Regions from separate parts of the Bradyrhizobium sp. 192 genome, predicted to be linked through region 3. Evidence: predicted binding sites of a transcription regulator. Region 3 holds the regulator's gene; each other region holds the start of a gene.
What was found. The regulator LexA, encoded in region 3, represses DNA repair genes until DNA is damaged. The targets are predictions, from matches to a motif close to TGTTCNNNNTGTGTTCNG.

Region 1 (7,429 bases), 1.4 Mb from region 3:
GCAGCCGGTCACCGCCGAGATCGCCGACAGCCTCGGGCTGAAGGAGGCGCGCGGCGCCATCGTCGACAACCCGCAGGACGGCAGCCCGGCGGCGAAGGCCGGCATCGAGGCGGGTGACGTCATCACCGCCGTCAACGGCAAGGCGGTCAAGGATTCGCGAGACCTTGCCCGCACGATCGCGACCCTTGCGCCCGGCAGCTCGGTGAAGCTCGACGTCTTCCACAAAGGCGACAGCAAAACGGTGACGCTGGCGCTCGGCGAACTGCCAAACGAACGGCAAGCCAAGGCCGATGTTGGCAAGGAACAGTCGGCCCCCGGCACTCCGCGCCTCGGTCTTGCTCTGGCTCCGGCCGGTGACGTCCAGGGCGCCGGCCAGAAGGGCGTCGTCGTCACCGAGGTCGATCCGCAAGGTCCGGCGGCGCAGCGTGGCATCCAGACCGGCGACGTCATCCTCAATGTCGGCGGCCAGGCCGTCGCCAATGTCGGCGATGTCCGCTCCGAGCTGGCGCAGGCCAAATCGTCCGGCAAGCGCAGCGTGCTGTTGCAGGTCAGGAACGCGCAGGCGACCCGGTTCGTCGCGGTACCGCTCGCCTGAGGCGAATGTCGATCGGCATCGAACAAGAAAGGCGGCCCTCATGGCCGCCTTTTCCGTTCGCCTTCAGGCTTGCCGGGATGCGCTCGATAACATTCTCGTCAACGGCAGCGATGATGAGCCGGTTCGTCCGAAAAAGCCGTGTTCGCTCATCAGAGTTCCGAGTCGTGCAAGTCTCTGGAGGCAACGATGCCGCCGGCATGGGTTGCAAGCGTGGAACTTCGAACCTGCCGCCGCTTTGTGGAACTGGCCGCTCGTTCGCATGTGATCGGTGCCGACATGGATCGATTGAAGCTCTCGCTCAGGGGTGCGCTGCTCGTGGCGCCATTCGTGCTCTGGGGCGGAAACGCTCTCGGGCGGGACGACGGCCGCTACGCGGACTCACCCCTGAAGCCATGGTTCGACGGTTTGCGCAGCCACCTCGGTCCGTGCTGCTCGGATGCGGACGGGTTTGCCGTCGCCGATCCCGACTGGGAGTCGCATAACGGGCATTATCGCGTGCGTCTCGACGGCGAGTGGATCGAGGTGCCGGACGAGGCCGTGATCACCGAACCGAACCGGGCCGGCCGCACCATGGTGTGGCCGGTGAAGACCGCGTTCGGGGTTTCGATCCGCTGCTTCATGCCGGGCAGCATGATCTGAGACGGATCGCCGTCAGCGTTTGCTGGATTTGCGCTTCGACGACTTCTTGGTTGTTCTCTTTGTTGTCGTCTTCTTGGTCGTCCTTTTCTTGGACGTTTTCTTCGCCGTTTTCTTGGCAGCCTTCTTCGGAACCTTCTTGCCCTTCTTGCGTGCCTTCGACAGTCCGATTGCGATTGCCTGCTTGCGGCTCTTCACGCGACCGCCACGGCCTTTGCGCCCGCTCTTCGCGGTGCCCTTCTTGTAGCGGCGCATCTCGCTCTCGACATCGCTGCCGGAGCTGGGTGAGTAGCGGCGTTTCTTTGCCTTGCGTGCCATGCATGTTCTCCCTTGGCCGGGGAGAACCAATCGACAGGAGCATGGTTCCGAAAGCGCGCATCCAACGTTGCAGATGCGCGACGCAGACTAGAAGGAATTCGCCAGATCGATCTCGGCTTCCAGCACCTGAATGCGCCGGGCGGCCTCGCTGAACGACAGATCGCGCGCATATTGTGCGGGCTGATACGCCTCTTCGCTCAGCCGTTTCAACCTCAGCCCCTGCGTCCGCGTCATCTGCTCGGTGAGGAAAACCCTGGCGTCGTATCTACCTTGAACCTGCATGTCGCTTCTCCCTCTGAAAATCGTGCCTTGACTATATGTTCTTATTTTGTTCTAACAAGCCATGGACAACAGAATTAATGAAATTCGACGTAAAATCAGCGCCTTGAGGCTCGAAATGGCCGACGTCGAGGCCTTGGTGCGCGAGCTCATCAACGGCGATCGCGATTGCGCCCGGCAGGCCCTGGCGCAGATGGGTCTGCGCCGGAAGGTCGACCTGCTGATCGGCGAATGGAAGGCTGCCGGCGGCGGCGGTGTCCTGCCTGACGTCCGCGACCGGGTGCGCCTTCGTCTTGTAAAGACAGCGGTCAATCCCGAGCGCGCGCGCACCCGGCGCTGAACCTTTGGGGAGTGCACCGTGGAGGAAGACCCGGACACTTACCGGATCTTGAGGTTGCGCGCCGAGATTCTCGAACTGGGCTCTGCCATCCGGCAATTGCAGCGTGCCGGTCTCGATGATGCTGCGGCCCAACTTCTGCTCGGACGCAAGCGGGCGCAGCTCGACCATCTCGTGAAGACGAACTCCACGGGCGGCCTTCAAGACCCGTGACATCCGACGCAGCTAGCGTGCGCGCAAGCGACGCACTGGATCTGCCTCTGCCGCGTACGTTTCAGCAGCCATCGAGGCCAGCCGCACATCCCCGTGAGCTGCGCCAGCGCACGGAACGGAAGCTGGGACGGCCGATTGACCGGGCTCCTGACACAGCAATGGAGCGTTCCATGGATATCAAAGGCAAGACCATTGCCATTCTCGCGACGAATGGTTTCGAGCAGTCGGAACTGGAAGTGCCGCGCGACCGTCTGAAACAGGCTGGTGCTACGGTTCACGTGATCTCGCCCACAGCCGGCGAGATCAAGGGCTGGGACATGAAGGATTGGGGGCGGCCGGTGAAGGTCGACAAGACCCTGGACCAGGCTTCCAGCAGCGACTACGACGCCCTGGTATTGCCGGGTGGACAGATCAACCCCGACCTGCTTCGCCTCGAGCCGAAGGCGTTGTCCTTCATCAAGGACGTCTTCAACGCGAAGAAGATCGTTGCCGCCGTCTGCCATGCGCCGTGGCTCCTGATCGAGACGGGCATCGCCAAGGGCCGCAAGATGACGTCCTACAAGTCCATCAAGACCGATGTCATCAATGCCGGCGCGGCATGGGAAGACTCGGCCGTGGTCGTCGACCAGGGCCTCATCACCTCGCGCAATCCCGGCGACCTGGAAGCGTTCAGCGCCAAGATCATCGAAGAAGTGAAGGAGGGCCGTCACGTGCAGCGCAACGCTGCCTGAGTGGCAGCAGCTCGCCTGCAACGAAAAAGCCCCGCGTCGCCGCGGGGCTTTTGTTTGAGCTGGTCGGTCTGGCCCTACTTGGTATTGCTCATGCCCTTACCGTTCTGGTTCGTCATGGTGCCGCCCTGGTCCGAGCCGGGACCGGAACCGCCCTGGCCGGAGGGATCCTTGGAGGACTTGGTGTTGGCGCCGGTGGTCTGCGATGAGGACATCGATGATCCGTGTTTCGCCTTGTGCGACTTGGCCTGTGCGGCGAGCGGCGTGGCGGCGAGGCCGGTGGCCAATATTGCGGTGAGAACGAGCTTCGTGGTTGTCATGCGGGGAACTCCCTGAGTTAAATTGACGCAGGCAGCCAACCATTATTTACCGAAGGAGTTCCGGCAAACGCATCTCCCGCACGTCACGGACGCTTCAAGATTGCTTGTCCTCCATGAGGATGAACACAGCACCGGTGAGTGTGGCGCCGATCGCGAACGTCGTCACCAATGTCAGAGCGAAGACGAAGGCGGCCTGGCTTCCGCCGTGATCGAGCAGGCTGGCAACGGCGGGATTGGACAGGATCAGCGTGAGGCTGAAGGTGAGGCCGAGGGCTGCGCCCATCAGCGCATGCGTCATCAGCTTGATGAGGCCGGCGGGTGAGATCAAGTCCGAAGATTTTTTTGCGCGCATGGGAACTGCATCCCGAATTGGCATGCAAACGCGGGCGATATTCACCGGTTCCAAACGGATGAAGGAATTGTTGTCACCGGCTTCATCCGACGTTCATGCCGGATTGGCGAGGATGAGCCAGCAAAACGGGAACATTCGAAACGGGAACATTCGATATGGGTAAGGTCGTCTTTCTTTACCGCTCGCTGGCCTATCGCAACGCGGCTGCGGACATGCTGCGAAAGGCCCGCAAACTGCCGCGCGGTGCGGAGCGAAGTGCGGCCCGCCGCTACGCGAGGGCGCTACGCGATCTCGCTCAGACGGAAGCCTGGCTCGAAGGGCGCCTCGCCGAGGAAGCGCGGCCGCAGCGGCAATCGAGGATGGTGGCGTCAGGCTAAGGCATGATCCGGAAAAGTGCGCAGCGGTTCTCCGAAAAGGTCATGCTCAAACACAAACCTGAAGCGCGATGACGCTTCATCCTGACCGCATCGCGCTTCAGCCCGAGGCGCGTTGCAATTCGGACGCACTTGCGACGTCGAATTTTCCGGGTGCGGTCGCCGCCGTCTTGCGTGTCAGCGGCACCTCCAGACGGCACAACAATCCCTCGGCTCGCCAATCGAATTGCGCCTGTCCACCCAGCTGGGACTCGACGCTCGCAAGCAGGCTCCGCGTGCCGAAGCCGCGAGACTTCGGGGGCATGACGAGTGGACCGCCGGTTTCTTCCCAGTTCAGCGTCAGCAATTGGTCCTCGACTTGCCAGCCGATCGCGAGCCGTCCCGACCTGGTCGAGAGGGCGCCGTACTTGGCCGAGTTGGTGAAGAGCTCGTGCAGCGCGAGCGCCAAGGTCTGGGCCGTCGTCGGCATCAACTGGACCTCCGGACCCGCCAACACGATCTGGCCGCCGAGCGAATAGGGCGCAAGCTCCTCGTCGATCAGCCTGGAGAGCTCGGCGCCCTGCCAGCTCGACAGCGACAGGATGGTGTGCACGCGCGCCAGCGCATTGATGCGTCCCTCCACGGCGTTGACATAGGCCTTGACCTCGTCGGCGCGGGTGAGGCGGACGATCGACTGCGCCAGCGCCAGCGCATTCTTGGCGCGATGATCGACTTCCCGGGCCAGCAGATTCTGCCGTTCCTCGGCACGCTTGCGTTCGGTGATGTCCACGGTGACTCCACTCACGCGCACGACGCGACTGCTGTCGTCCACCGTTGCTGCCGCCGTGCCCACGCACCAGCGCACCTCTCCATCGGGCCGCAGGATGCGGAACTCGGTCTCATAGGCCCGCGTGCCCTTGTTGAACTCGGCAACCGCCTTGCGCAACTGATCGACGTCGTCGGGATGCAGCAGCGCCTGAACGTTGGCCGGGTTGACCGCGAAGCTTTCGGGGCTGACGCCAAAGATGCGATATTGCCCCTCGTCCCACATCCAGTCGCCGCTGATCCAGTCCCAATCCCAGGAGCCCATCTTGCCGGCGGCGATCGCCATGCTGCGCCGCTGCTCGCTTTCGCGCAGCCTCGCGGTGGAGTTCTCCAGCTCCGCGGTGCGTGCGCGGACGCGATCCTCGAGCTCCCGGTTCAGCCGTTCCAGCTCGCGGGTCTTGCGGTAGAGCTCGGCAAACACCTTGATCTTGGCGCGCAGCACCTCCGGCACGACCGGTACCGGCACGTAGTCGACCGCGCCCATCTCGTAGCCGCGCAAGCGGTCGATGTCGCTGACCTGGATGGCGGAGATGAAGATCATCGCCGTCTTCTGGAAGCGCGGATGCTCGCGGATCATCGCGGCGAGCTCGAAGCCGTCGAGTTCGGGCATGCAGACGTCGACCAGGATCACCGCGATCTCGGTCTTGAGCAGCACCTCCAGCGCCTCGCGTCCAGACGAGGCGATCACGAGGTTTTCGCCGAGTTCCTTCAATATCACCTCATAGGCGAGCAGCTTTGCGGGCTGGTCGTCGACGAGGAGGATGTTGACCTTTTCGTGGTCCATTCGTGGATCCAAACTCAACGGTGCAGCCACATGCGGATCGCAAGCAGCAATTGATCGGTGTTGACGGGTTTGGCGAGGTAGTCGGACGCGCCGGCCTCCAGGCACTTTTCGCGGTCGCCCTTCATCGCCTTGGCGGTCAGCGCGATGATCGGAAGGCGGGCGAAGGCCGGGTTTTCGCGAATGACACCGATGGTCTGGTAGCCATCCATCTGCGGCATCATGATGTCCATCAGCACGATGGCGATCTCCGGATTGGATTCGACCAGGGTGACGGCTTCACGGCCGGTCGTGGCCGTCAGCACCTTCATGCCGCGCCGTTCCAGCACGCTCGACAGCGCGAAGATATTGCGGGCATCGTCGTCGACGAGCAGGGCGGTCTTGCCAATCAGGTCCTCGTCGGAACTGTTCAGCTTCTCCAGCATGCGCTGCTTCTCGACTGGAAGTTCCGTGATCACGCGGTGCAGGAACAGCGCGGTCTCGTCGAGCAGGCGTTCCGGCGATTCCACGCCCTTGACCACGATGCTGCGCGCCATGGTGTGAAGTTCCGCGTCCTCCTCCGCCGACAGCTCGCGGCCGGTGAAGACGACGACCGGGATGTTCGACAGCGCCTCGTCGTTGCGGATCTGGTCCAGCACCTCGAAGCCGCTCATGTCGGGCAGCCTGAGGTCGAGCACCACGCAATCGCAGGGCTCCTCGCGCAATGTCGAGAGCGCGCCGGCACCGGTGTCGGTGGTCACGATCTCGATGTCGTCGTGATGCAGCAATTCGCGGATCGAGAGCTGCTCGGCCTCGTTGTCCTCGACGATCAGGAGCCGCTTGCGCCTGGGGCGCGCATATTCCTTGATCTGCGTCAGCGCGGCCGAGACGCCCTCAGTCGTCGTCGGCTTGTTGACGAAGGAGAACGCGCCACGCGCCAGCGCATGCTGGCGGTCCTCGTCGAGCGTGATGACCTGCACGGGGATATGGCGGGTCAGCGGATTGTGCTTGAGCTGGCTCAGCACCGTCCAGCCGAGCATGTCGGGCAGGAACACGTCGAGCGAGACCGCACGCGGCTGGTACTGCTTGGCAAGCTCCAGCGCCTCGGCGCCGCGGGCAGCGACCAGAACCTTGAATCCCTTGTCGCGCGCGAGGTCGACCAGCACGCGCGCGTAATGCGGGTCGTCCTCGACGATCAGCAGGATGCTGTCGCCGGGCTCGAGGTTGAGCCGGTCGTCGGGAAGCTGCTCGATGACGCGCTGCTGCTCCGGCGCGGCCGGCTGCAGCGCCGGCGGCTGGTTGTGTGGCTGCGGCGTCGGCGCCGCACGCGGTGCGAGCGTCGGGCCGGAATATTTGAGCGGCAGATACAGCGTGAACGACGAGCCTTTGCCCGGCAAGCTGCGCAGATGGATCTCGCCGCCCAGCAGGCTCGCGAGTTCGCGGCTGATCGCAAGTCCAAGGCCGGTGCCGCCGTATTTCCGGCTGGTGCCGGCGTCGGCCTGCTGGAACGCTTCGAAGATCAGCTTCTGCTTCTCCAGGGGAATGCCGATGCCGGTGTCGGACACTTCGAACGCGATCACGGCCGGGGCTGAGTTCAGCACCGGGTGATCCGTTCCCCAGCCGCCGACCGCGCCGGTGACCTTCAGGCGTACCTCGCCTTCGGCGGTGAACTTGAAGGCGTTGGAGAGCAGGTTCTTTAAAACCTGTTGCAGC
Region 2 (7,429 bases), 1.6 Mb from region 3:
GTCGAGGCCGGCAGGATCAATCACCGCGCCGGAGAGAATGTGCGCACCGACCTCGGAGCCCTTCTCCACCACGACGACATTGAGATCGGCATTGAGCTGCTTCAGCCGGATCGCGGCCGACAACCCGGAGGGGCCGGCGCCGACGATGACGACGTCGAATTCCATGGATTCGCGCGGGGGAAGTTCTTCGGTGCTCATCTGATCTCAGCCCTTGAGACGGTTCCTTGGTCGTTTGCGCCCCCTTGTTTCCGATTTTTCCGGTTAGGACAACATCGGAAATGCGTTCCGCTGGGATGCAAGGCGGCCTAAGATGAACTAATAGTCTGACTTTCCAAATGATCCCCGAGCCCGCACCCACCGTCCGAGAGCTTCTCGCCTTCTATCTGGAGGCCGGGGTCGATTGTGCGCTTGCGGAGGAACCGATCGACCGCCTGGCGGAATTGGACGCCCCGCCGCCGGCCCCGCGCGTGGCGCCTCCGGTCGAGGCACCTCGCCCCGTCGCCGCCCCTGCGACCATGCGCGGCGAGGCCGCACCGGCGCCCGACATCGCGATCGCCTCCGCCCGCGAGGCCGCGCGCACTGCGCCGACGCTGGAAGCGCTGCGCGAGCTGATGCAAAGCTTCGAGGGCTGCACGCTGAAGCACACCGCGACGCGGCTGGTGTTCGCCGACGGCAATCCGCAGGCGCGCATCATGTTCGTCGGCGAAGCGCCGGGCCGCGACGAGGACATCGAGGGACTGCCCTTCGTCGGACGCAGCGGCAAGCTGCTCGATCTGATGATGGGAGCCATCGGCCTCAACCGCAGCACGGCCTACATCGCCAACGTGATTCCCTGGCGGCCGCCCGGCAACCGCACGCCGACGCCGCAGGAGACGCAGATCTGCCTGCCCTTCATCCAGCGCCAGATCGAGCTGGTGAATCCCGACGTGCTGGTGACGCTCGGCAATCCCTCGACGCAGACGCTGCTGTCGACACGCGAGGGCATCATGCGCACGCGCGGCCGCTGGTTCGACTATGAGACAGGGGCGCGCACCATCCGCGCGCTGCCGACGTTCCACCCGGCCTATCTGTTGCGCTCGCCGTCCTACAAGCGGCTGGCCTGGCAGGATCTGCGGGCGATCGCCAAGGTGCTGGCGGGATAGCGAGCTCTCGTGGGTGCGCAAAGAGCAGCGTGCCCACCAACTCTATCGTGGCGCCGGACAGAGCCGACGTGGGCACGGCGCTATGCGCCTTTGCCCACCCTACAATTTCTGCGTTTGTCGCTACGTCCCCTTCGGCCGCACGATGGCCCAACCGACGCGCAGCAGCTGCTGGCGACCGGTCACCAGCCATTCGAAGGCGCGCGGCACCTCCGGCACGAGGCCGGGAAAGCGCTTCAGGATGTCCGGCGGCGGCGTGCCGGCGGTATCGGAGGCGCGCCAGACCACGACGCCGCCGGTCTCGCTGAATTTGGCCTGATTGATCCACGGCGTGCGCGCGGGGTCGGCATCGATGAAGAGATGCGGCCGGCCGGAATGCAGCGTGATCAGGCTTGCAAGCGACGTCTCGCCGGCGACCGCGCGCAGGCGATGGTTGGTGCGGCGGGCAAAGCTCTCGTCGAAGAAGTCCGAGATCGCTCGCGCCGGCATCGAGGTCGCGATCTCGCCGGTGCCGGTCCAGGGCAGCAGCAGGACGGCGAGCACGACGCCCACGGCCGGCGCCACGACGGCCGCGGCCCACACCATGCGCAGCATCCGCGCGCGGCGCATCGCAATGAGATCCCCGGCCGCAACCACCACGGCAAGCCCGGACATGACCAGCACGACGCCGGCACCTACGGCGACGGAGTCGAGCCCGAGCAGCCCGGAGATCAGCACCGCGCCCAGCGCAGGCGCCAGCGCGAAGAAATAGACGAAGTTGCGAGCGAGCGGTTCGACCGGCGGCCGATAGATGATCGGCGGCTCCTCGCCCTTGCCGGCGAACAGGCCGGTGTTGAGGAAGGTCAGCGCGGGTATCGCGGCCGCACCGAGCACGAGGCCGCCGAGCAGCCAGGCCGCATGCAGAGCTCGGGCCTTCAGCTCCGCGACTTGCGGCAGGGCCGGCATCACCAGCGTCTCCGCGCGCATCAGCCAGACCGCGTAGGGCAGCGCCAGCACCGCGACGACGATCAGCGCGAACAACGGATCGAGCGCGCGCAGCGTCCGGCGGCCGCCGGCGGTTGACACCGCGAAGACGACGAGCAGCAGCAGCAGGAAGATTGCCGCGGGTGTCGTCAGCAGCAACAGGCCGGCCTCGATCGACCAGGCGAACCAGGCATTGCCGCGACGCTGGCCGATGATCTGCCAGGAGTGCAGCAGCAGCAGCGCCCAGAGCGGCCGGGCCAGGACGAGGGGGCCGAAGTCGAGCGCCGACGAGGAGAAGGCGAGCACCGTCATGGTCAAGAGCACGGCGAGCACCGCCTGCTGCGAGCCGACCACGGCGCGGGACAGGTAGTAGAGCGTGATGAAGGTCGCGATCTCGCAGAGCTCGGCCAGCACATAGACGCCGAACATGTGGCCGCCGGCGGCGCGATAGGCGATGTCGGCGAGCCAGACCGGCAAGGGTGGGCCGAGATCGGTGCCGACTTGGTATTCGCGTCCGAAAGCCAGCAGCGTCGCCAGCGTGCCGGGCGGGCTGCGATAGAACACCAGCGCGACGAACAGCCACATCGCGGCCTGCAGCAGCACGGCGATCCAGACGATCAGCCGCGGCCGGGCGCGAATGAGCTCGATGACCAGGGAGGTAAACCGCATGCAACGCCCGAAAGATGCAGCCAACCCGTCCAGCCGGCCCTATTCGCTCACGCATACTTTGATAAGGGGCGTCACGCGTCGTGGCAACGACGGTTTGCCCGTCATGCCCGGGCATCCACGTTCTTTCGTGTCACGGGCAAGACGTGGATGGCCGGGTCAAGCCCGGCCATGACGATGCGAAAGCTATTCGACGGTATCCTTAGAGATTTGCCCCGGCGTCGACCTCGACGCTGGCTTCCACCTGGACCTCGGTGACCCCAAACAAATCCTGCACCGGCTCGACCGTCCACGGCATGTGCTTGGCACGCGCGGCCGCGACCGGGGCGAAGAAGCGGCGGTGGTGGACGGTGGGGCCAAGGCGGTTCAGCGCATCGAGGTGCTCGGGGACGCCGTAGCCCTTGTGCTGCTCGAAGCCGTAGCCGGGGCAGTCCTGCGCCAGCGCGCACATCAGGCGGTCGCGCGTCACCTTGGCGACGATGGAGGCCGCGGCGATCGACAGCACGATGCCGTCGCCGCCGATCACGGCTTCGCAATCGCAAGGCGTGTCGAGCCGGTTGCGGCCGTCGACGAAGACGTGCCTCGGCGCCTCCGGCAGAGCCACCACGGCGCGCTTCAGCGCCCAGAGTGAGGCCCGCAATATGTTGTCGCGGTCGATTCGCGAGGGCGACGCGACGGCGACCGAGACCTGGGCCGTGGCGCAGATTTTGTCGAACAGTCTTTCGCGCTCCTCCGCGGTCAGACGCTTGGAATCGTCGATGCCGCGCGGGATGCGGTCGGGGTCGAGAATCACGGCCGCAGCCACCACGGGGCCGGCGAGCGGCCCGCGGCCGGCTTCGTCGCAGCCGGCGACCGGCCAGACGCCGCGCTTGATCAGCGCGCGTTCGCGGCGGAAGGTCGGGGAAGCGACCGCGATGATGCCTTTCTTGCCGGGGCTCTTGCCGGCCGAAACCTTGGTCGCAGGCGCTTTGCCGGCCTTGGCGGGCGCTGCCTTCTTCGCAGCGTCCTTGTTTGGCGCGTCTTTGGCCGGTGTCTTGGCGGACTTGTCCCGAATCATGGCCGGGATCGTGCGCAAGCGGCCCGGCCGGCGCAACCGGGAACCCCTCGCAATTCCCGCAATTCAGCCTGCCCTACTCCGCCAGATGCACTCGCCGGTCCTCGCCGACCTCGATGCCGGGTGCGACCACGACCTCCCAGGGATGGCGTCGGGGTCGGCGAAATAACCGGAATAACCGCCGTAATCGGTCTCGTGCGCGGCCTTCACCAGTTTCGCCCCCTTGCTGAGGACGAAGGCCAGCACGGCATCCACCTCTTCACGCGTGGCGCAGTTCCAGGCGAGCGTCACACCCCGGAAGGCCGCCGGCCTTGGATCGTCCGGCAGTTGGGCGTCGGCTGCAAGCTGATCCCACGGATACAACGCGAGCACCGGACCGCCGGTATCGTAGAACGCCACCGCCTCGCCGGTCGCCTTCAGCCGGCGCGAAAAGCCGAGGGCATCATAAAACGCGATGCTGGCGCGGATATCGCTGACGCCGAGCGTGATGACGGTGAGCCGCGGCACCGGGTCCTGCAATGGCTTGCTCATGCGACGCCTCTCCCGCTTCCCGTTCAGAACAGGCTGAGCTGATCGCCGTTCCGCTTCGGCCGGGCAAAATGATCCGTGGTCAGCTTGGAGCGCCGCTTGTTGAGACCAAGCCGTTCGCAGGCGATCTCGAAGCGGCGGCCGATGGTCCAGGCCATCGGCCCGGTGCCCTTCATCCGCTCGCCCCATTTCGCGTCGTAGTCGCGGCCGCCGCGCATGTCGCGGATCAGGGTGAAGACGTGGCGATAGCGGTCCGGATAGTTCGCCATCAGCCATTCGCGGAACAGATCGCGCACCTCCAGCGGCAGCCGCAGCAGCACGTAGGAAGCTTCCTTGACGCCGGCATGGGCGGCGGCATCGAGAATGCGTTCGATCTCGGAATCGTTCAGCGCGGGAATCACGGGCGCAACCATCACGGTGGTCGGGATTCCGGCGCCCGAGAGCTGCCTCAGCGCCTCCAGCCGCTTCGGCGGCGTCGAGGCGCGCGGCTCCATGGTGCGCGCCAGCTTCGGATCGAGTGAGGTGACCGAGATCGCGACCTTGGCGAGGTTGCGCTTGGCCATCCGCGCGAGAATGTCGATATCGCGCACCACCAGCGCCGATTTGGTGACGATGCCGACGGGATGGCCGGCACGCTCCAGCACCTCCAGAATGCCGCGCATGATCTTTCGCTCGCGCTCGATCGGCTGATAGGGGTCGGTGTTGGTGCCGATCGCGATCATCCGCGGCTCGTAGCCGGTCGCGGCGAGCTCTTTCTCCAGCAGCGCCGGCGCCTCGGGCTTGACGAACAGTTTTGACTCGAAGTCGAGCCCCGGAGACAGGCCGAGATAGGCGTGGGTCGGCCGCGCGAAGCAATAAACACACCCGTGCTCGCAGCCGCGATAGGGATTGATCGAACGGTCGAAGCCGATATCGGGGCTCTCGTTGCGGGTGATCACCTTGCGCGAGGTGTCGACCGCGACGCTCGTCTTGAACGGCGGCAGCTCTTCCAGGCTCTGCCAGCCGTCGTCGAAGGCGACGCGGGCCTCGACCTCATAGCGGCCGCTCGCGTTGGACTGCGCACCCCGCCCTCGCCTGCGCGCGCGGTCGATGGCGACGCCAAGTTCTGGAAAGTCAGAGTCCACACCCGCCGGCTCGGAGGGCGCCTTGACCGGCGGGTGCTTGAGAGCATGAAAGGATGCTGCTGGACTCATGAAGCCAAGATAGCACGACAACGGAACAAATCAAGAACACAAACAAAAAATGGGAAAACAACCCCATGCACAGTAGCCGCCCAAATTTCGGGCTCGGCGGTTTGACCTCACGCAACATGCCCGTCGCAATGATCTCGTTTGATGCCGGCCAGGGATCAATCGTCGCGGAACAATGTTGGTGACGATCGCCGGGGTGAAGGTCAGCAGGAACATGACAAATCAACAACAATCGGCCGCGGCAAGCAGCAACCTCGACCTCCTCGATCGCTACTGGCGCGCCGCGAACTACCTCTCCGTCGGGCAAATCTATTTGCTCGACAATCCGCTGCTGCGCGAGCCCTTGCGCCCCGAGCACATCAAGCCGCGTTTGCTCGGCCATTGGGGCACGACGCCCGGCCTGAACTTCATCTACGCCCATCTCAACCGTGTCATCAGTGCACTCGATCTCAGCGTGCTCTATGTCTGCGGCCCCGGCCATGGCGGGCCGGGCATGGTCGCCAACACCTATCTGGAAGGCAGTTACAGCGAGATCTATCCCGACATTGCCCGCGACACGGACGGATTGCGCAAGCTGTTCAGGCAGTTCTCCTTCCCCGGCGGCATTCCGAGCCACGCGGCGCCGGAAACGCCGGGCTCGATCCACGAGGGCGGCGAGCTCGGCTACGCGCTGGTGCACGCCTATGGCGCGGCGCTGGACAATCCCGATTTGATCGTCGCCTGCGTGGTCGGCGACGGCGAGGCCGAGACCGGCCCGCTGGCTGCGTCCTGGCACTCCAACAAGTTCCTCAACCCCGCCCATGACGGCGCGGTACTGCCGATCCTGCACCTGAACGGCTACAAGATCGCCAATCCGACCGTGCTCGGGCGGATGCCCGACAGCGAGATCCGCGATCTGTTCCGCGGGTTCGGCCACGAGCCGCTATTTGTCGAGGGCGACGATCCCAAATTGATGCACCAGGCCATGGCGGATGCGCTCGATGTCGCGCTCGCCAGCATCCGCTCGATCCAGCAGCACGCCCGCGACGGCCGCAAGAGCGTCGAGCGGTCGCGCTGGCCGATGATCGTGCTGCGCAGCCCCAAGGGCTGGACAGGACCGAAGGAGGTCGACGGCAAGAAGGTCGAGGGTTTTTGGCGCGCACATCAGGTTCCCGTTGCCGGCTGCCGCGAGAATCCGGCACATCTCAAAATTCTCGAAGACTGGATGCGCAGCTACGAGCCGGAAAAGCTGTTCGACGAGAGCGGCGCGCTCATTCCAGAACTCCAGGCGCTCGCGCCCGAAGGTGTCAGGCGCATGGGCGCCAATCCACATGCCAATGGCGGGCTGCTGAAGAAGGAGCTGAAGCTGCCGGACTTCCGCAGCTTCGCCGTCGAGGTGCCGCGGCCCGGCGGCACCATTGGGGAAGCGACGCGCGAGCTCGGCAAATTCCTGCGCGACGTCATCCGCCTCAACGCAAAGGAACGCAACTTCCGCATCGTGGGCCCTGACGAAACCGCGTCAAACCGGCTGGATGCGGTGTTCGAGGAGACCGAGCGGGTCTGGATGGAGCCGATCGAGCCTTACGACGTGCATCTGGCGCAAGACGGCCGCGTCATGGAAGTCTTGAGCGAGCATCTCTGCCAGGGCTGGCTCGAAGGCTATCTGCTCACCGGCCGCCACGGCTTCTTCTCCTGCTACGAGGCTTTCATCCATATCGTCGACTCCATGTTCAACCAGCACGCCAAATGGCTGAAGGTGACGCGGCACCTGCCGTGGCGGCGCCCGATCGCATCGCTCAACTATCTCCTGACCTCGCATGTCTGGCGTCAGGACCATAACGGCTTCAGCCATCAGGATCCCGGCTTCGTCGATCTCGTCGCCAACAAGAAGGCCGATATCGTTCGTATCT
Region 3 (7,429 bases):
AGTAGGTGTGTTTCTTCGTCGGCCAGCTCCAAATACTTACCCACCGCGTAGTCAAGGGCGAGTTCTGTTGCTTGCCAGATGCCGAAGAAGCGGCCAAATTCAGATGTGAATTCGTCTCGAACAGCGAGTTTTTTATCGGTCATGAAGCCCCCAAAGGCCGAACAAGAATACGACGAAAAGGAAGCCCAAGCGCGTTTCGAGGCTGCGCTACGCGGCGCGCTCAAGACACCAGCGAAGCCGCTGAAGCAAAAGCCGAAGGTGAAGAAGGCCGAAGAGAAAAAATCAGGTGACAGAGAAGATTAGCGATCACGCTTGGCGAGCGGCTTGCGTGCGAGTGCAGCGTCGATACCGTCCCGCAGCCGCTCCAACATGGTTCGGTTCATTGTTAGCGCGATTGCGGTCAGGTCACCTGTCAAGAAATGTACGCTACCAGACCTACCGTTATCTTCCATGTCCACCTGAGGAACGTTCGGAATGTCCCAGTGATGTAGTTGGCGGTATTCAACCATTGCGAAGCCTCCCCCGAAAAAGCGAGCCTAGCGCGTCCGCCAGTATTTGACGAATCGTGGTTTGGGCTTTGCAGGCGGGTATTTTTTATTGCGCCAGCGAAGGAAGCGCCGGGCCTGCCGCTTGAAGTCGGGCTTAGTGAGATTGACGATACGTCAGACGCTTGCCAGCCGCCCCTTTGATGGCAAGGTCCGCACGTTCCCCGTCCTCGATGCCGAGCGCAACGCGGTTGCTGTAGCGGAAGTCAAATTCTGAGAGATAGCGGTGCAGGTGCTTTTCAGCGCAGTGCTGATAGACGCCCTTCATGCCGCGCTTGAAGATCGAATAGTAGCCTTCCACCGTATTCGTGGTGATGACCTTGTCGCCTTCACGGCGGACGTATTCGTCCTTGCTGTGCTTGACGCTGGCGTGGTCGAGACCTTCGATTTCGGCAATGATCTTGTATGAGCCGGCTTCGTCCGTCATCAACTGAGCTTCTCGGCTCAGATTGGCGCGGATGATGGGCAGAATGTCGCCAGTGCGAACGCCGTCAATGTGGAAACTGCGGGCCGAGCCGCCGCGTTCAACCAGCGTCAATACAACGTTCTTATGAGCCCAAGCGGCCTTGCCCTTCTTCATGCCTTCTAAGCGGCCGAAGAAAGTCTCGTCCACTTCAACCGGCTTGCCGCCACCACCCATCGGGGGCAGCAAGCCGCCAGCGCGCATTGCTTCACGGATGCGATGCGACAAGAACCAAGCCGACTTGTAAGTGATGCCAAGCGTGCGGTGCAGTTGATGGGCGCTGACGCCCTTCTTGCTGGACGACATCAGATAGAACGCCTGAAGCCAGACGTTGAGCTTGATGTGGCTGCTTTCCATCACGCTCTTGGTCGTGACGGAGAAGTCCTTGCGGCACTCCTTGGAGCCGCAGCGATAGACGCCGGGCTTCTTGGTGGCAAAGGATGCGTTCACGGTGCCGCAGTGCGGGCAAACGCGCTCAGTGCCCCAGCGAAGGGCTTCAAGATAGGTCCGCGCAGCCTCGACGCTCTGGAAGTGCGGAGCATTGAGGCTGGCGTTCTTGATGGGCGGCTTGGCTGCGGGCATAGGCTCGTTCCGAGTTGATGCCCGTGTCTACAGTTTGTACCTTGTGGTGTCAAGTATATAATCGCCATTCGCCCCCTCGCACGTTCCGGTAGCCTCGGTGCCAATGGCGTCGCGTAAGGTGCAGGGACATGGCGGAGCAGGGCCGGCCGGTACGGTCCCAGGGAGTTGCCGGGACGTGGCCGGTCGGCCGTGCTGCACCGGCTGGCGGCTTCGCGCCGGCAGGCTTTGGCGCCTGGCCGGCAATCGTCGAGACGCTACGTGAATGGGCCCGCGCCGAGGCCGGCGCGGGGCGACTCTTGCCGTGGGTGCCTGTCGCCTTCGGCGGCGGCATCGCGCTCTATTTTGCCGCCGATCATGAGCCGGTGCTGTGGGTTGTTGCGGCGACGGCGATCGCCTTCCTGTTGGGCGCGATGCTGTTGCGGCGGAGCCGGCTGTTTGCGCCTGCGATCATGATCGCGGCGGTGGCGGCCGGCTTTGCCGTGGCAACCTGGAAGACGGCGCGCATCAGTCACCCCGTGCTGGCCAAGCCGCTCTATTCGGTGTCGCTGTATGGTTTCGTCGAGGCCCGCGACATCCGCGAGCGCACCGATCGTTTCGTGCTGCGCGTCACCGCGATGGAGGCCCAGCGCAGCGACGTCAAGCTGGAGCGCGTCCGCCTGTCGGTGCGCAAGGGCACTGCCCCCGAGGTCGGCAGCTTCGTGCAGCTCAAGGCGCGGCTGATGCCGCCGCTCTCACCGGTACGCCCCGGCAGCTACGATTTTTCGCGCGATATGTTCTTTCAGGGCATCGGTGCATCCGGCTTCGTGATGGGCGCGATCACCGCTTCCGTCCCGCCTGATGCCGGCGGCTTGCGGCTGCGTTATGCCGCCTTCATGCAGGGCCTGCGCGATGTGATCGACGCCCGCATCCGCGCCACGCTCGAGGGCGACAACCGCGCGATCGCGACAGCGCTGCTGACCGGGCGGCGCGATGCGATTTCCACGCCCGTCAACGACGCGATGTTCATCTCGGGGCTCGGGCACGTGCTCTCGATCTCCGGCTATCACATGGCGACGGTCGCGGGCGTCGTCTTCTTCGCGGTGCGCGCTCTGCTGGCCTTGATCCCGGGGCTGGCGGCCGGCTTCGCCATCAAGAAATGGTCGGCCGCGGCGGCGTTGGTCGCCGCTGCGTTCTATCTGCTGCTGTCTGGCGCGGAGGTGGCCACGCAAAGGTCGTTCTTCATGACGGCGGTGGTGCTGATCGCGGTGATGGTCGATCGCCGCGCCATCACGTTCCGCACGCTCGCGGTGGCGGCGCTGATCGTGCTCGCAGTCGCGCCGGAAGCGCTGGTGCATCCGAGTTTTCAGATGTCGTTCGCCGCGACGCTCGGACTCGTCGCGCTGGTGCAGATCGGCATGCCGAACCTGTTTGCCTCGCCCGACCATTCGGCGACCGCGCGCGTCGCGATGTGGGGCGGCCGCGAGATCGCGATGCTGTTCCTGGCCTCGCTGATCGCGGGGCTTGCGACCACGCCCTACGCTGCCTTTCACTTCCACCGCGTCACGCCCTACGGCGTGCTCGCCAATCTCGGCGCAATGCCGGTGGTTTCGGCGCTGGTGATGCCGGCCGGGCTGCTGGGCCTGCTCGCGGCGCCGTTCGGGCTCGACGGCGTGTTCTGGTGGCTGATGGGGATCGGCATCGACTGGATGGTCGTGGTCTCGCGCTGGGTGACGGCATTGCCGGGCGCCGTCGGCCGCATCCCAGCGTTCGGTATCGCGCCGCTGATCGCAGCGAGCCTGGGGATCATCGTGATGGGCCTGTTGCGCACGCCCTTGCGCTGGTGCGGTGCCGTGGTGCTGCTGGCTGCCATCGGCTGGGGACTGTCGGTGCGGCAGCCCGATATCCTGATCGCAGGGGACGGCGCGAGCGTCGCGGTGAGGGGCGGGGACGGGCGCTTGCATCTGATCAGGACGGGCAAGGACAATTTCCTGCTGAGGGAATGGCTGTCTGCTGACGCCGATCCGCGCGATGCCGGCAGTGGCGCGCTGGCGAGCGGCATATCGTGCGACGAGTCCGGCTGCGTCACGCCGCTCGCCGACGGTCGGCTGGTCGCGCTGGCCTCGCGCATCGATGCGCTGGCGGATGATTGCAGCCGGGCCGCACTGGTGGTGACGTCACGGCCCGCGCCGCCTGATTGTGCGGCGATGGTGGTGGATCGGCAGCGGCTTGGTCGCCAGGGCGCGCTGGCCTTGACGCAGCGTGGCGACGGCTTTTCGGTTCAGGCGGTGAGGGCGAGGGGCACCAACCGTCCCTGGTCGCCGGCGGCTGCCGGCGAGGGAGATTTCGAAGGAGCGCTCATGCCAAGGGCAGCGGCTTCGCGCAACAAGGATGCGACCCCCGCGGAGGCCGATCTTCAAGCGGAGGACTAAAGTCCCTGTCAGCCGATCGGCAGTCGCGTGACCGTCGGGCGGCTGTCGGCGATGATCTCACGGTTGCGCTCGTTGACCGGCTGGGTTACCGGCAGCTGCAGCACGGTTGCGCGCTGGCCTTCGACGAGCTGCGTCACCAGCACGGATTTGCCGTCCGGGAATTCGATCGCGTCATGGTGGCGATCGGGAATGTGCGGATCGATCTTGCCGAACTTGCCGACGCGGGAGTTGACGGTGCGCGTCCAGATCCAGCGGTTATCGTAACGGAGGTTGTCGGCGAAGGCGAGCTCCGTTCCCGGTAGCAGGCAGACCGCGACGGAGAGATTGGCTTCGGAGGCGAAGCCGCGTGTCGAGGTGCCGCGGAACGTTGTCGTGACGATCGTCTCGCCGACTTCTGCGGGGCGCGTCGCGACGGCATGCAGGCTGTAGTCACACATCGGGTGCTCCTCAATGCAGAGATAGCGACCCGCACCTCTTTTGGAGGCGCGGGCCCCTACCAGAGTGGAAGCACGTGACGGTCTGCCCGGTTGTAGGCAAATCTGCGGCTCGGATCGGCGAGCCGAGATCACATTATCTTTCCCGAATTCAATAGGAACAAAGTTGGCGCCCATGCATTCGGCAGGCGCGTGTCGGCGGCCCGCAGGCGAAGCGTATGTGTTCAAACAGATTGATCGCGTCGTGGGGGAAAGGGGGGCAATGCTTCTTCGCGCGCCCGGCCGATGATGCCGCTGCGGAAGAATAGGGCCGGATAGTCTGTGCAATACCAGAAAGACTATCCAGCCGGAGCGGACCATCATCCGCTCCAATCTCTGATCGGCGATGCCGATCGAAGCCGCACGCACGAGGCGCAAAGACTTCTTGATCGAGGACTTCCGGACTCAGTACTTGCGGTACAGCCCGATCAGCTTGCCCTGAATCTTCACGCGGTTCGGCGGCAGGATGCGCACCTCATACGCGGCATTGGCGGGCTCCAGGGCAATCGAGGCGCCGCGGCGGCGGAAGCGCTTGAGCGTGGCTTCCTCGTCGTCGATCAGCGCCACGACGATGTCGCCGGTATCGGCGCTCTCGTTGCGCTGGATCAGCGCCATGTCGCCGTCGAGGATGCCGGCCTCGACCATGGAATCGCCGCGCACTTCGAGTGCGTAATGCTCGCCGGAGCCGAGCATGTCGGGCGGTACGCTGATGGTGTGGCTGCGGGTCTGCAGCGCCTCGATCGGGGTGCCGGCCGCGATGCGGCCCATCACGGGCACCGCAACGGGCCGCTCGCCCTCGTCTGCGGACGGGCTGGAGCTCGCGCGTACCTTGCCGAGATTGCCCTCGATGACGCTTGGCGTGAAGCCGCGTCGGGTGCCGGCGGCAGCCTGGAGCTCCGGCAGCTTGATCACTTCGATCGCCCGGGCGCGGTTGGGCAGGCGGCGGATGAAGCCGCGCTCCTCGAGCGCGGTGATCAGGCGGTGGATGCCTGACTTCGAGCGCAGGTCGAGCGCATCCTTCATCTCGTCGAAGGACGGCGGCACGCCGCTTTCCTTCAGACGTTCGCTGATGAACCGCAGAAGCTCGTATTGTTTGCGCGTTAGCATCTCGACCAAAGTCCCCCGGTTGATGTCGTTCGATTCCGAGACGGATGAGTTCAGCTATAAGCCGCTACATCCTCGAAACAAATCATGAACGGACACTATATGTTCGATACATGTTCCGCAACTGCTTAATTTAGCGTGAACAGAACGAAGCGCGCGGAATGCGTGTGGCCGCGCAGGTCAGACGGGGAGCCGCAGCATCTCGCAGGGGCTGCCGGCCTCGGCCTGTGGCGCAAACGGTGCGCGCACGAGAAGTACTTGTGCCGCAGCAAGATTCGCAAGCAGAGAGGAATCCTGATGGCTGACGGGAAGAGCGACGAGCGTGCCGTCGTCGCGCAGCTCCAGGCGCGCGCGCAGATAGTCCTCGCGCTGGTCGTTGGCACCGAGATCGCGGCCCAGCACGGCGCGCTCGCGATGATGATGAATCACCGAACGGCCCGACAGCGCGCGAATCAGCGGTACCATGAACAGGAAGGCGCACACGTAGGACGACACGGGATTGCCGGGCAGGCCGATCACGCCCATCGTCCCCAGCCGTCCGTGCATCATCGGCTTGCCGGGCCGCATCGCGATCTTCCAGAACGCCATCGCGATGCCTTCGTCCGTGAGCGCCTGCTGGACCAGATCGTGGTCGCCCACCGATGCGCCCCCGGTCGTGATCAGGATGTCGGCGCCGCTTTCGCGCGCGCGGCGGATGCCGGCGGTGGTGGCGGCTAGCGTGTCGGCGGCGATGCCGAGGTCGATCGTCTCGGCCCCTTCCTGTCTGGCGAGCGCATGCAGGGCGAAGCCGTTGGAATAGACGATCTGGCCGTGCCCGGGTGTGGCGCCCGGCATCACCAGTTCGTCACCGGTGGCGAGGATCGCGACCTTCGGGCGGCGGCAGACGGCAAGCTGCGGATGGTTCATTGCCGCTGCGAGCGCGAGGTCGCGCTCTGTCAGTCGGGTCCCTTTGCGCAAGAGGACATCACCCTCTCGGAAATCGACGCCGGCGGGGCGGATGTGCCGACCCACGATCGCGGCTTCCTTGATCGTGACGCTCTTGCCGTCCGCAATGGTGTCCTCCTGGATCACGACCGCGTCTACGCCGTCGGGAACGACACCGCCAGTGAAGATCCGCACGGCTTCGCCAGCGCCGACCCGTCCTGTGAACGGACGGCCCGCTGCGACCTCACCGATGACAGTCAACCTGGAATCGATCGCTGCCGCGTCGGCTGCGCGCACGGCGTAGCCGTCCATCGCCGACATGGCTTGCGGCGGCTGCGTGCGCCGCGCGGCGACGTCCCGCGCGAGCACCCGGTGGTGGGCTTCGTCGAGCGGAACCATCTGTTCAGGCAGCGGCTCAACGCCCGCCAGCACCGCGGCAAGGGCGTCGGAAACCGGCATCAAGGCCACGGCGAAACTCCTGCTCGGCACGTTCGGACGAAATGTTCCGACAGTGTTCTAACCGAGCGCGGAGGCGGAGGCAAAATTGCGGAGCAGGACGCCCATCCTGCCGCTTGCAGCCCGTATCGAAGGCAGGCTCAGGCTTGGCGTCGCATCATCCAGACGATGAGACCGATCGGCAGAAGTGGGCCATCCCGAGGACGAGAATGACGGCCGCCACGGCTTGCTCGCTCAACGCCTGCTCGGCGCATCCGGGCTGACAAATGCGACGTCGGGAGCCTTTGGGCCTTGATCCTTGTCCGGCAGCGGATCGGCCTGGGATTTCAGGTCGGCGGCCTTGCTGATCAGCTTGGCGGAAAGGTCCGAATCCGAGGTCGTTCTGGCGAATTCGAGCAGCAGAGAGGCCTGCTTGGTGAGATAGGTTTTGCCCAGCACGTCGATAAGTCCGATGTAGAAGTCCCAACGGAGTGA
Region 4 (7,429 bases), 2.8 Mb from region 3:
AACCGAGCCTCATTGCCTCCAATGGGATGGCGCCTCCTCCAGCGAAAGGGTCAAGAACACGGGGAGGCCGCCCCCCGTTTGCGTTGGAAATCTTTTCGCGAAACCAAGCGACATCGGGCGAAGCCTCCTGACCCCACCATAAGATTCCACCGTCCGCTTCGACCTTCGCGGCCTCAACCTTACTGCCAGCTTCAGTCTTGGTTTGCTTCTTCAGCTTAAGCCGGCCGCCCAGCCGACGGACCAGTTGATTACGCGCCTCGTCATCAATTGGATCGGGGAGGAGCGCTGCAGCGATTGCCGCGCGCGATGCCGCCAACGGCCTTCTAGCCGGCCACAGATGCAATGTGGAAATGTGCCCATGACGCATGTTCTTCTCATGCAGAGAAGCGGCTGATGCCTCGGCCAGCGGGAACGCAGTTTCGATCAATCGTTTGTCTGACATTGGCTCGTCTCAATCCTGTTCCGCCAGAGCGCGAATGTCTCCGGCAGTAAACGTCATCCCGGTCTTTGATGCACCAAGAAGCCGAGTGAAGGGATCCTGCACTCGAAATAGATTTGGTTTGGGTGAGGCGCAGTCGAGAACAACGTAAAGCCAATAGCGTTCACCGAGATTTGCGGCCTTTGCCCACTCGTTCTGGGTCATGAAGACTTCGCCGCGATCTGCTCTACCCTTCACCTCAATGCATCGCGGCGTAGTGCCGGGACGCTCAGACAGGAGATCGAAGCCAGGAAAGTCCGATAGACCAACCGCCCGAGCGCGCGCCGCTGTAGAAACATCGCGGACGTTGCCCCGAGCATTTTCCTCATGCGAAATCGATAGCTTCACGGCGACGGCCTCAACCTGGGCGTCAAATCGCTTTTCGTCTTCGGCGTCGACTGATGGCACGATCAATGCGTGCGCGACGAAGCGTACGGGGCCGAGCATGATCTGATCTGGTTCGGCCTTGATCGCTGCAAGCCGATTCTCTCGGACTCCGGAAAGAGCTGAGTGGCGGGTTTTGACAAGTTCCAACTGAACCGACGCTTGTTTTTTTCCATCCTGAGCAGCTTGGCGGAGACGATTGCGGGCGCGTGTCAACTCCGCTTCTTGGCGGTTGAAACCTGCCTTCACGAGATCGATGCGTTGGGGCAGATCGGTCTCGACAATCGATCGGTGCGAAGTAACCAAGCCCGCGCCGAACACGTCGGACAGCCACTCACCGGCCTCGCGCAACAGTCTCTGGCACTCTCGGCCGACAGGATATGCTCCCGGCTTGACGTCTTTCGCCCCCCTAAGGAGGAGCAGCCACTCAACGGGGCACTCCCGGATCGATCCGTCTGAATCTTGGCGAAGGCCAACGAGACGATGTTCCAGCACGTCCTCCCCGGTGGGACCTCGGCGGAGAACGGTTGTCGTCGCGAGATGGAACAACGACGCTTCCTTAGCGTGCGGGTCTACAAAGGCAGCACCACGAAGCGCATCGGAACCGAAGCGCTCCTGCAGTTCACTGGAGATCGCGTCAAAAACGGGTTCACCCGGGTGCAGCCAGATCGCCTCCTCGCCAAAACCTGGACGATGGACCATCAATTTCTGACGCGCTTCGTAGGGATAGGTTTCTATCTCAGGCGCAATAGTGTCCATCGCGCCGTGCTGCCGCACCTTAAAGCGAAAGCCGGATGACACATCTCCATCGATTCCGAGACCAAGCAAAGGCGCGGACCTTTCGACGAGCCGTTGTACATAGCCCGGCATCAAACGGAGATACTGTTCACGCTCCATGTCCTCGCGCATGACAGGCAATCGGGCCTTCACATCACCGCCGTCGCCATAAAGCGTGCGCTCCTTAGCTTCGAGTGCGCGTAGCTGTTCTATCGTCAGCACGCCCTCGATCCCGTCTGCGACTTCTTCGCCTCGAATGGCCGCATCAAAATAGGATTTCAGTGATACGTTCTCGAAGAGCCGGCCGATGACGTCGAACACCTTGTCCGAACCGAGTTCCTTACGGATTGTCTCCAGCTTGTCGAGCAATATCTTCATGACCTTGCCCTCGCGGGTTTTCCACGCCACGAGGTTCGCGATGTAGACGGCGTCTTTCTTCTGGCCGTAGCGGTGGATCCGCCCCATGCGCTGTTCAAGCCGCGCAGGATTCCAAGGAACGTCGTAATTTATCATCAGCCAACAGAACTGAAGATTTACGCCCTCGCCGGCTGCGTCCGTGCCGATGAGATACTTAGCGCCGCCGCTATCGATGGGTTTTCGGAAAAAGTCGACCTGTCTATCGCGTTCCACATAGTCCATGGCTCCGTGCAGCTGAGCCACCTGCCCGGCGAAGCCGAGGCGCTCCAGTTGTTCGGTGAGATAATTCGCTGTGTCGCGGTGCTCGGTGAAGATCAGCATTTTTTCGTTCGTAAAGCGCGGATCTTTCATCGTCTCAAGCAACTTCGCGAACTTGGACTCTCGTCCGGCATCGAGTAGGTCCTGTGCCATCTGCCGTAGACTGAGGACGCGATCCCGCTCGTGGATCAGGTCGGCGAGGTTCTCGGTAACTAGCGCGCCAAGAGTCTCTGATTCACCCGCTTCAACCGCCTCGCCACCATCTCCGGCATCGTCATCAGCCGTGGCATTGGCGAAGAGATCGAGTTCGTTATTCTCGGCCTTCTTTTGAAGATCCCGTTGCGTTTTCCTTACTGCCTCAAGGCCATTTTCCTCGATCGCTCTGATGGCTGCAGAAAGCTTTTCAGCGCGCCGTTCGAACGATCTTTTCAGTGCGAATGTCGAGGACGCAAGACGACGCTGGAAAACCGCCATCGCAAGCCGAGCGGCCGATCTATTCAGCGTGGATGCCTTGTTGTAGATATCGCGAATATACTTGCTCGTCTCGTCGTAAAGTTCCTGTTCGCTACCCGGCCCTTGAGTTAAATCGAATCCGAGAGTGTCGCAGATGCGTTGCGGATAGAGCGGCGTTCCATCAAGTTTAACCATCTCTTCCTTGGTACGTCGAATGAAATGGCGTGCACGGCGTTCCCGCGGAAAATCAGCCAACGCCTCCGGCGTGCTCAGCGCATCTGGTTCGAGCAGACGCCAAAGGGCAAAGTATGGATATGGCTTACCCATGTGCGGCGTAGCGGTCAGCAGCATCATTGACTGAGGCGCCCAACCCAAGTCGAACTCGGGCTCTTCGGGAACAATGCCAGCGAGAGATTCAGCCAATCTGTAGCGCGCTGTCTTGCGAACAGTCATATCGATCGGATCACGATCGGCTGAGAGCTTGTGAGCTTCGTCGAAGACGACAAGGTCGTAGCCGTGGCCGGCTAAACCTGCTTCGCGAAGGCGCGCAAAGGTCCCTTTCGACCGAAGTGTGTCGAGGCTGACAATTGCAAAATTTGCATCGGGCTCTAAGAAGGGATTACCCTTTGCCGCTTCGCTGCCACGGATGATGCGCGCCTGGATTCGAAACAGGATGCGCAATTCACGCTGCCAGTTTCCCACCAGGCCGGCTGGAGGAACGATAAGCACCCGCTGGATCAACCTACGAGAGAGAAGCTCGCGGATGGTGAGTCCAGTCATGATGGTCTTACCGGCGCCCGCATCGTCAGCGAGCAAGAAACGGATAGGCCACGATTTTAAGATTTGGTCGTAAACCGCGACCCTTTGATGCGGGAGCGGATCGATTAGTGAAATTTCGGTTGCGAAAGTCGGGCTCGCCAGGTGACCGCTAAGGAGACGAGTGGACTCGGCAACAGCAGCGACGGACTCCGGGTCGGCACCAAAGTCCATTTGGGGACTGTTGAGGGAGTCCGCACCGGGCGTCCCCGCGGGCACGGCAGAGCGGCCCGCTAGATCTTCGATCCGCGTCCATGCGAGGTCGGTGGGATCGTTTTGACCATTTTCCCAACGACTGACAGTTATGGGAGACACCCCGACCAGAGCGGCGAACTCAGGCTGTTTGAGGCCCATGGTCCGGCGAAGTCCTCGGATTCTTTCCCGATAATCAAAAGGAAGCGCCAATATCTCCTCCTCACACCAAAATCGAGAATTAGCACTTGTTAAATATGGACGCAACCATCATAAGTTTACACTTGTTAAAATGCGACGGATGCCTTTTAAGCGGGGTTGAGCAGCCAAAACGTGGTTCAGAAGGGTCTGTGCCCACAAGATATTGAGGGTTCCCAGCTTCGATGCTACCAGATCGTTCACTTTATGTTCGATTGCGGTTATCACTTGAAGATTGCTGAGTCTGGCTTTTCGGGTACCCCTCTGATTTTCGATCACCCAGTGAAGATCAGCTGCGGAACAAATGTTCTGCCAGCATCGCTTTGTTGAATTGGAGGAGCTCCGCCTTGAAGTCGTTTCGCTTTATCCATACCGGCGACATCCATCTCGACAGCCCCCTGAAAGGGCTATCCGGACAACAGGGCGCATCCGCTGAAAGGATCCGAACTGCCACTCGCATGGCACTGGACAACCTCGTTAGCCAAGCGATTGAGGACGAGGTCGATTTCATCGTCATCGCCGGCGACCTCTACGACGGCGATTGGCGCGACTACCAGACCGGACTCTACTTCGTGAGGCAGATGGGCCGGTTGGCGCAGGCCAAGATCCCCGTCTTCCTGCTTTACGGCAATCACGATGCCGAAAGCCAGATCACCCGCAAGCTCACACTGCCGCCCAATGTCAGCGTGTTTCCGGCGCGCAAGGCTGAGACCTTTCGGCTGCCGCATCTCAACGTCGCCCTGCACGGTCAGAGCTTCCGGCAGCGCGACATCACAGACAACTTGGTCCCGGCTTATCCGTCACCGATTACGGGCTACTTCAACATCGGCGTCTTGCACACCGGCTTGGGCGGCATGCCGGGACACGCGAACTATGCGCCATGCGCCATCGAAGACCTGATCAACAAGGGTTACGACTACTGGGCGCTCGCGCATGTGCACCAAGCCGCTGTCCTTCACGAGCGGCCGCATGTCGTATTCTGCGGCAATCTGCAGGGCCGCCACATCCGCGAAAGTGGCCCGAAAGGCGCTTCGCTGGTTACGGTCGAGGACGGCGAGGTCGAGGAGATTTCGCCGCTCTATGTTGATTGCGTGCGCTGGATCCATTTGCCGGTTCCGGTGGAACGGTGCAGCGCAGTTGCCGATGCGGTCGATCGTGTCCGGCAGGCCATCGAAATGGCCGTCGAGCGCGACGCGCAAGGGCGTCTGCTCGCCTGCAGAATTGAGCTTACGGGGCAGACTGGATTGCACGGCGAGCTGCTCACGTCGGCAGATCACCTCCTTGCCGAAGCAAAGGCCGCAGCTCTGGGCTTGGGCGAGGAGGTCGCGTGGATCGAGCGTCTCGTCGTTGCGACCGCGAGCCCCGAAACTGCAGCCTCACGCAAAGATGCGTTGGGCGACCTTCAGCGCATGATCGAGAGCGCCGGCGGCGATGCTGAGCTGCAGGCGCGGCTCGCGACGGATCTTGGCGACCTCGTCCGCAAGCTGCCCCACGACATCCGCACGGATGTGGACGACGCCGTGCTGAAAGCAGCCATCGACGGCAACATCGCAAGCTTGATCGCCCATGGCGGTGCGTATCTCAGCGCACGTCTCGCAGCGGAGAAGGTGTAATCATGCGCATCCGGCAGCTCGATCTGCTTCGATACGGTCACTTCACGGACGCCATCATCGCCCTGCCGGCCGGCAAGCCGGACTTGCAGATGCTGCTCGGCGAGAATGAAGCCGGAAAGTCGACGGCGATGAACGGCGTCGAAGACCTGCTCTTCGGCATCCCGGCCAACTCGTCCCGTAACTTCCTGCACGAGTACAACGCCATGCGCGTCGGCGCGCTTCTGGAGAAGGGAAACGATACGCTCAAGGTGCGCCGCCGCAAGGGCAACAAGGACACGTTGCTGGGTGATGATGATACGCCGATCCCTTCGGGCGAGGGGGCGCTTGCCCCGTTTCTTGCGGGCGCCGATCGCCGATTTTACACGCGGATGTTTAGCCTCGATCACGAGCGCTTGCGCCAAGGCGGCAAGGAAATCTTGCAAGCGCAGGACGATGTCGGCCAGATGCTATTCTCGGCGAGCGCCGGGATCATGGGCCTGCGCGAAACGCTCAAGGCTATGGAGGTTGAAGCCGACGCACTTTGGGCGTCGCGCCGCGCGGCGCACCGAAAGTATTTCCAGGCAGAGGAGCGTCTGAAGGCTGCCGAAGCCTCGATGCGCGACGATGTCGTGACGACCGCCAAGTGGCAGTCGCTCAAGAGCGCGTTCGAGACGGCCAACGATGCTTATGGCGTCATCGAAAGCGAAATCGAGTTGAAATCGGCGGAATTGCGCAAGCTCAACCGCATCCGCCGGGTCTACCGCGACGTTCGCAAGCGCGCGGAGATTCAAAGCGCTGTCGACGCGCTCCGAGAGGTCATCCCGTTTGATGCTGACGCTTCCAAGATTCTGGAGAAGGCCGCGAAGAATGAAGCGGGCGCCACGGCGCGCATCGCAACCTTGAGCGAGCAGATCGTGGCGCTTGAGGCGGAATGCACGGCCTTGATCTTCGACGAAGCCTTCCTGGCACGTGCCGAAGACATCGCACAGCTCCGAGATCGCCGTATTCAGGTTCGCGCCGGGAAAGCCGATCTGCCTAAGCGGCAGGCGGAATTGGCCGCGGCAGAAGCAACTCTCAACCGGCTCGCCGGCGAGCTCGAATGGAGCGAAGATGTCGATCAGTTGATCGCACGCATTCCCGCCAAGACCAAGGTTGCGATCCTTCGCGGCTTGCTCAACCGCCGCGGAGCGCAATCCGGCGCGGTAGAGAATGCGAAGAGCGCCGAGGCCGAGGCCGAGGAGAAACTCGGCGAGATCGCCGCGGAAATCGAAGCGCAAGGGCCGGTGACGGACGTCTCGGAGCTCGCGACGGTCATCAAGGCCACGCGCGAACTTGGCGATGCCGCCGGGCAGATCGCCAATTCGAAGCGCGAGGAACAAGAGGCGAGGACCGCAATTGCACGCTTGCTGAAGACCCTGCGGCCGGCAGTCGCCGATGCTGCCGTCCTGGAATCGACGCTGGTTCCCCCGCTGGCTTCGGTTGAGGCCCACCGAGACGCCTGCCGGAGCCTGGAGCAGCGGCAGCGGACCTGCCGTGAACGGATCCGCAATGCGGAGCAGGAGCGCGTCCGGCGCCGGAAAGCCCATGAACGCATTATCGCTGACGAACACGTCGACGAAACTGGAACCTACACCCTTATTTCCGACCCTCAGCCAATACGGCTTACCTGCGGTCTGACTGGGCGGCCCATTGCGCGCCGCACCTTCACAAGGGTTGTCAAGCAACGCGCGCCGACTCCCGAGCGTTGCAGCCCCAACATCTGTGCGCACGGAGTCGTATGATGTCAGAAGCTGTAATTGCGCCGCAAAAAGGCTGGCCTCGGTGGGCGAACAAGCTGGTTGTGTTTTTCGGCGTTCCAACAGGA

Region 1: the regulator LexA is predicted to act here: its motif matches at 1,868-1,885, upstream of IVB24_RS14005 (DUF3072 domain-containing protein).
Region 2: the regulator LexA is predicted to act here: its motif matches at 5,565-5,582, upstream of IVB24_RS13060 (PA0069 family radical SAM protein).
Region 4: the regulator LexA is predicted to act here: its motif matches at 4,171-4,188, upstream of IVB24_RS08005 (helicase-related protein).

What each region holds. Positions count from the first base shown of each region.
Region 1 is NZ_CP064690.1:3,081,309-3,088,737, forward strand. It holds gene IVB24_RS13990 (Do family serine endopeptidase) at 1-595, shown strand, start outside; gene IVB24_RS13995 (hypothetical protein) at 872-1,234, shown strand; gene IVB24_RS14000 (DUF6496 domain-containing protein) at 1,247-1,549, opposite strand; gene IVB24_RS14005 (DUF3072 domain-containing protein) at 1,637-1,831, opposite strand; gene IVB24_RS14010 (hypothetical protein) at 1,947-2,168, shown strand; gene IVB24_RS14015 (hypothetical protein) at 2,187-2,378, shown strand; gene IVB24_RS14020 (type 1 glutamine amidotransferase domain-containing protein) at 2,549-3,109, shown strand; gene IVB24_RS14025 (hypothetical protein) at 3,184-3,426, opposite strand; gene IVB24_RS14030 (hypothetical protein) at 3,521-3,778, opposite strand; gene IVB24_RS14035 (hypothetical protein) at 3,934-4,155, shown strand; gene IVB24_RS14040 (HWE histidine kinase domain-containing protein) at 4,253-5,740, opposite strand; gene IVB24_RS14045 (HAMP domain-containing protein) at 5,755-7,429, opposite strand, start outside.
Region 2 is NZ_CP064690.1:2,885,748-2,893,176, reverse strand. It holds gene IVB24_RS13085 (electron transfer flavoprotein-ubiquinone oxidoreductase) at 1-198, opposite strand, end outside; gene IVB24_RS13080 (uracil-DNA glycosylase) at 336-1,142, shown strand; gene IVB24_RS13075 (glycosyltransferase family 39 protein) at 1,263-2,771, opposite strand; gene IVB24_RS13070 (ribonuclease HII) at 2,971-3,825, opposite strand; partial or broken gene IVB24_RS13065 (VOC family protein) at 3,899-4,353, opposite strand; gene IVB24_RS13060 (PA0069 family radical SAM protein) at 4,377-5,543, opposite strand; gene IVB24_RS13055 (phosphoketolase family protein) at 5,755-7,429, shown strand, end outside.
Region 3 is NZ_CP064690.1:4,482,308-4,489,736, forward strand. It holds gene IVB24_RS20405 (hypothetical protein) at 1-143, opposite strand, end outside; gene IVB24_RS20410 (hypothetical protein) at 142-303, shown strand; gene IVB24_RS20415 (hypothetical protein) at 300-509, opposite strand; gene IVB24_RS20420 (IS1595 family transposase) at 643-1,590, opposite strand; gene IVB24_RS20425 (ComEC/Rec2 family competence protein) at 1,719-3,998, shown strand; gene IVB24_RS20430 (hypothetical protein) at 4,007-4,435, opposite strand; gene lexA (transcriptional repressor LexA) at 4,877-5,578, opposite strand; gene glp (gephyrin-like molybdotransferase Glp) at 5,756-6,967, opposite strand; gene IVB24_RS20445 (hypothetical protein) at 7,190-7,393, opposite strand.
Region 4 is NZ_CP064690.1:1,710,084-1,717,512, reverse strand. It holds gene IVB24_RS08010 (DUF1156 domain-containing protein) at 1-442, opposite strand, end outside; gene IVB24_RS08005 (helicase-related protein) at 452-3,937, opposite strand; gene IVB24_RS08000 (DNA repair exonuclease) at 4,297-5,586, shown strand; gene IVB24_RS07995 (AAA family ATPase) at 5,589-7,346, shown strand; gene IVB24_RS07990 (hypothetical protein) at 7,343-7,429, shown strand, end outside.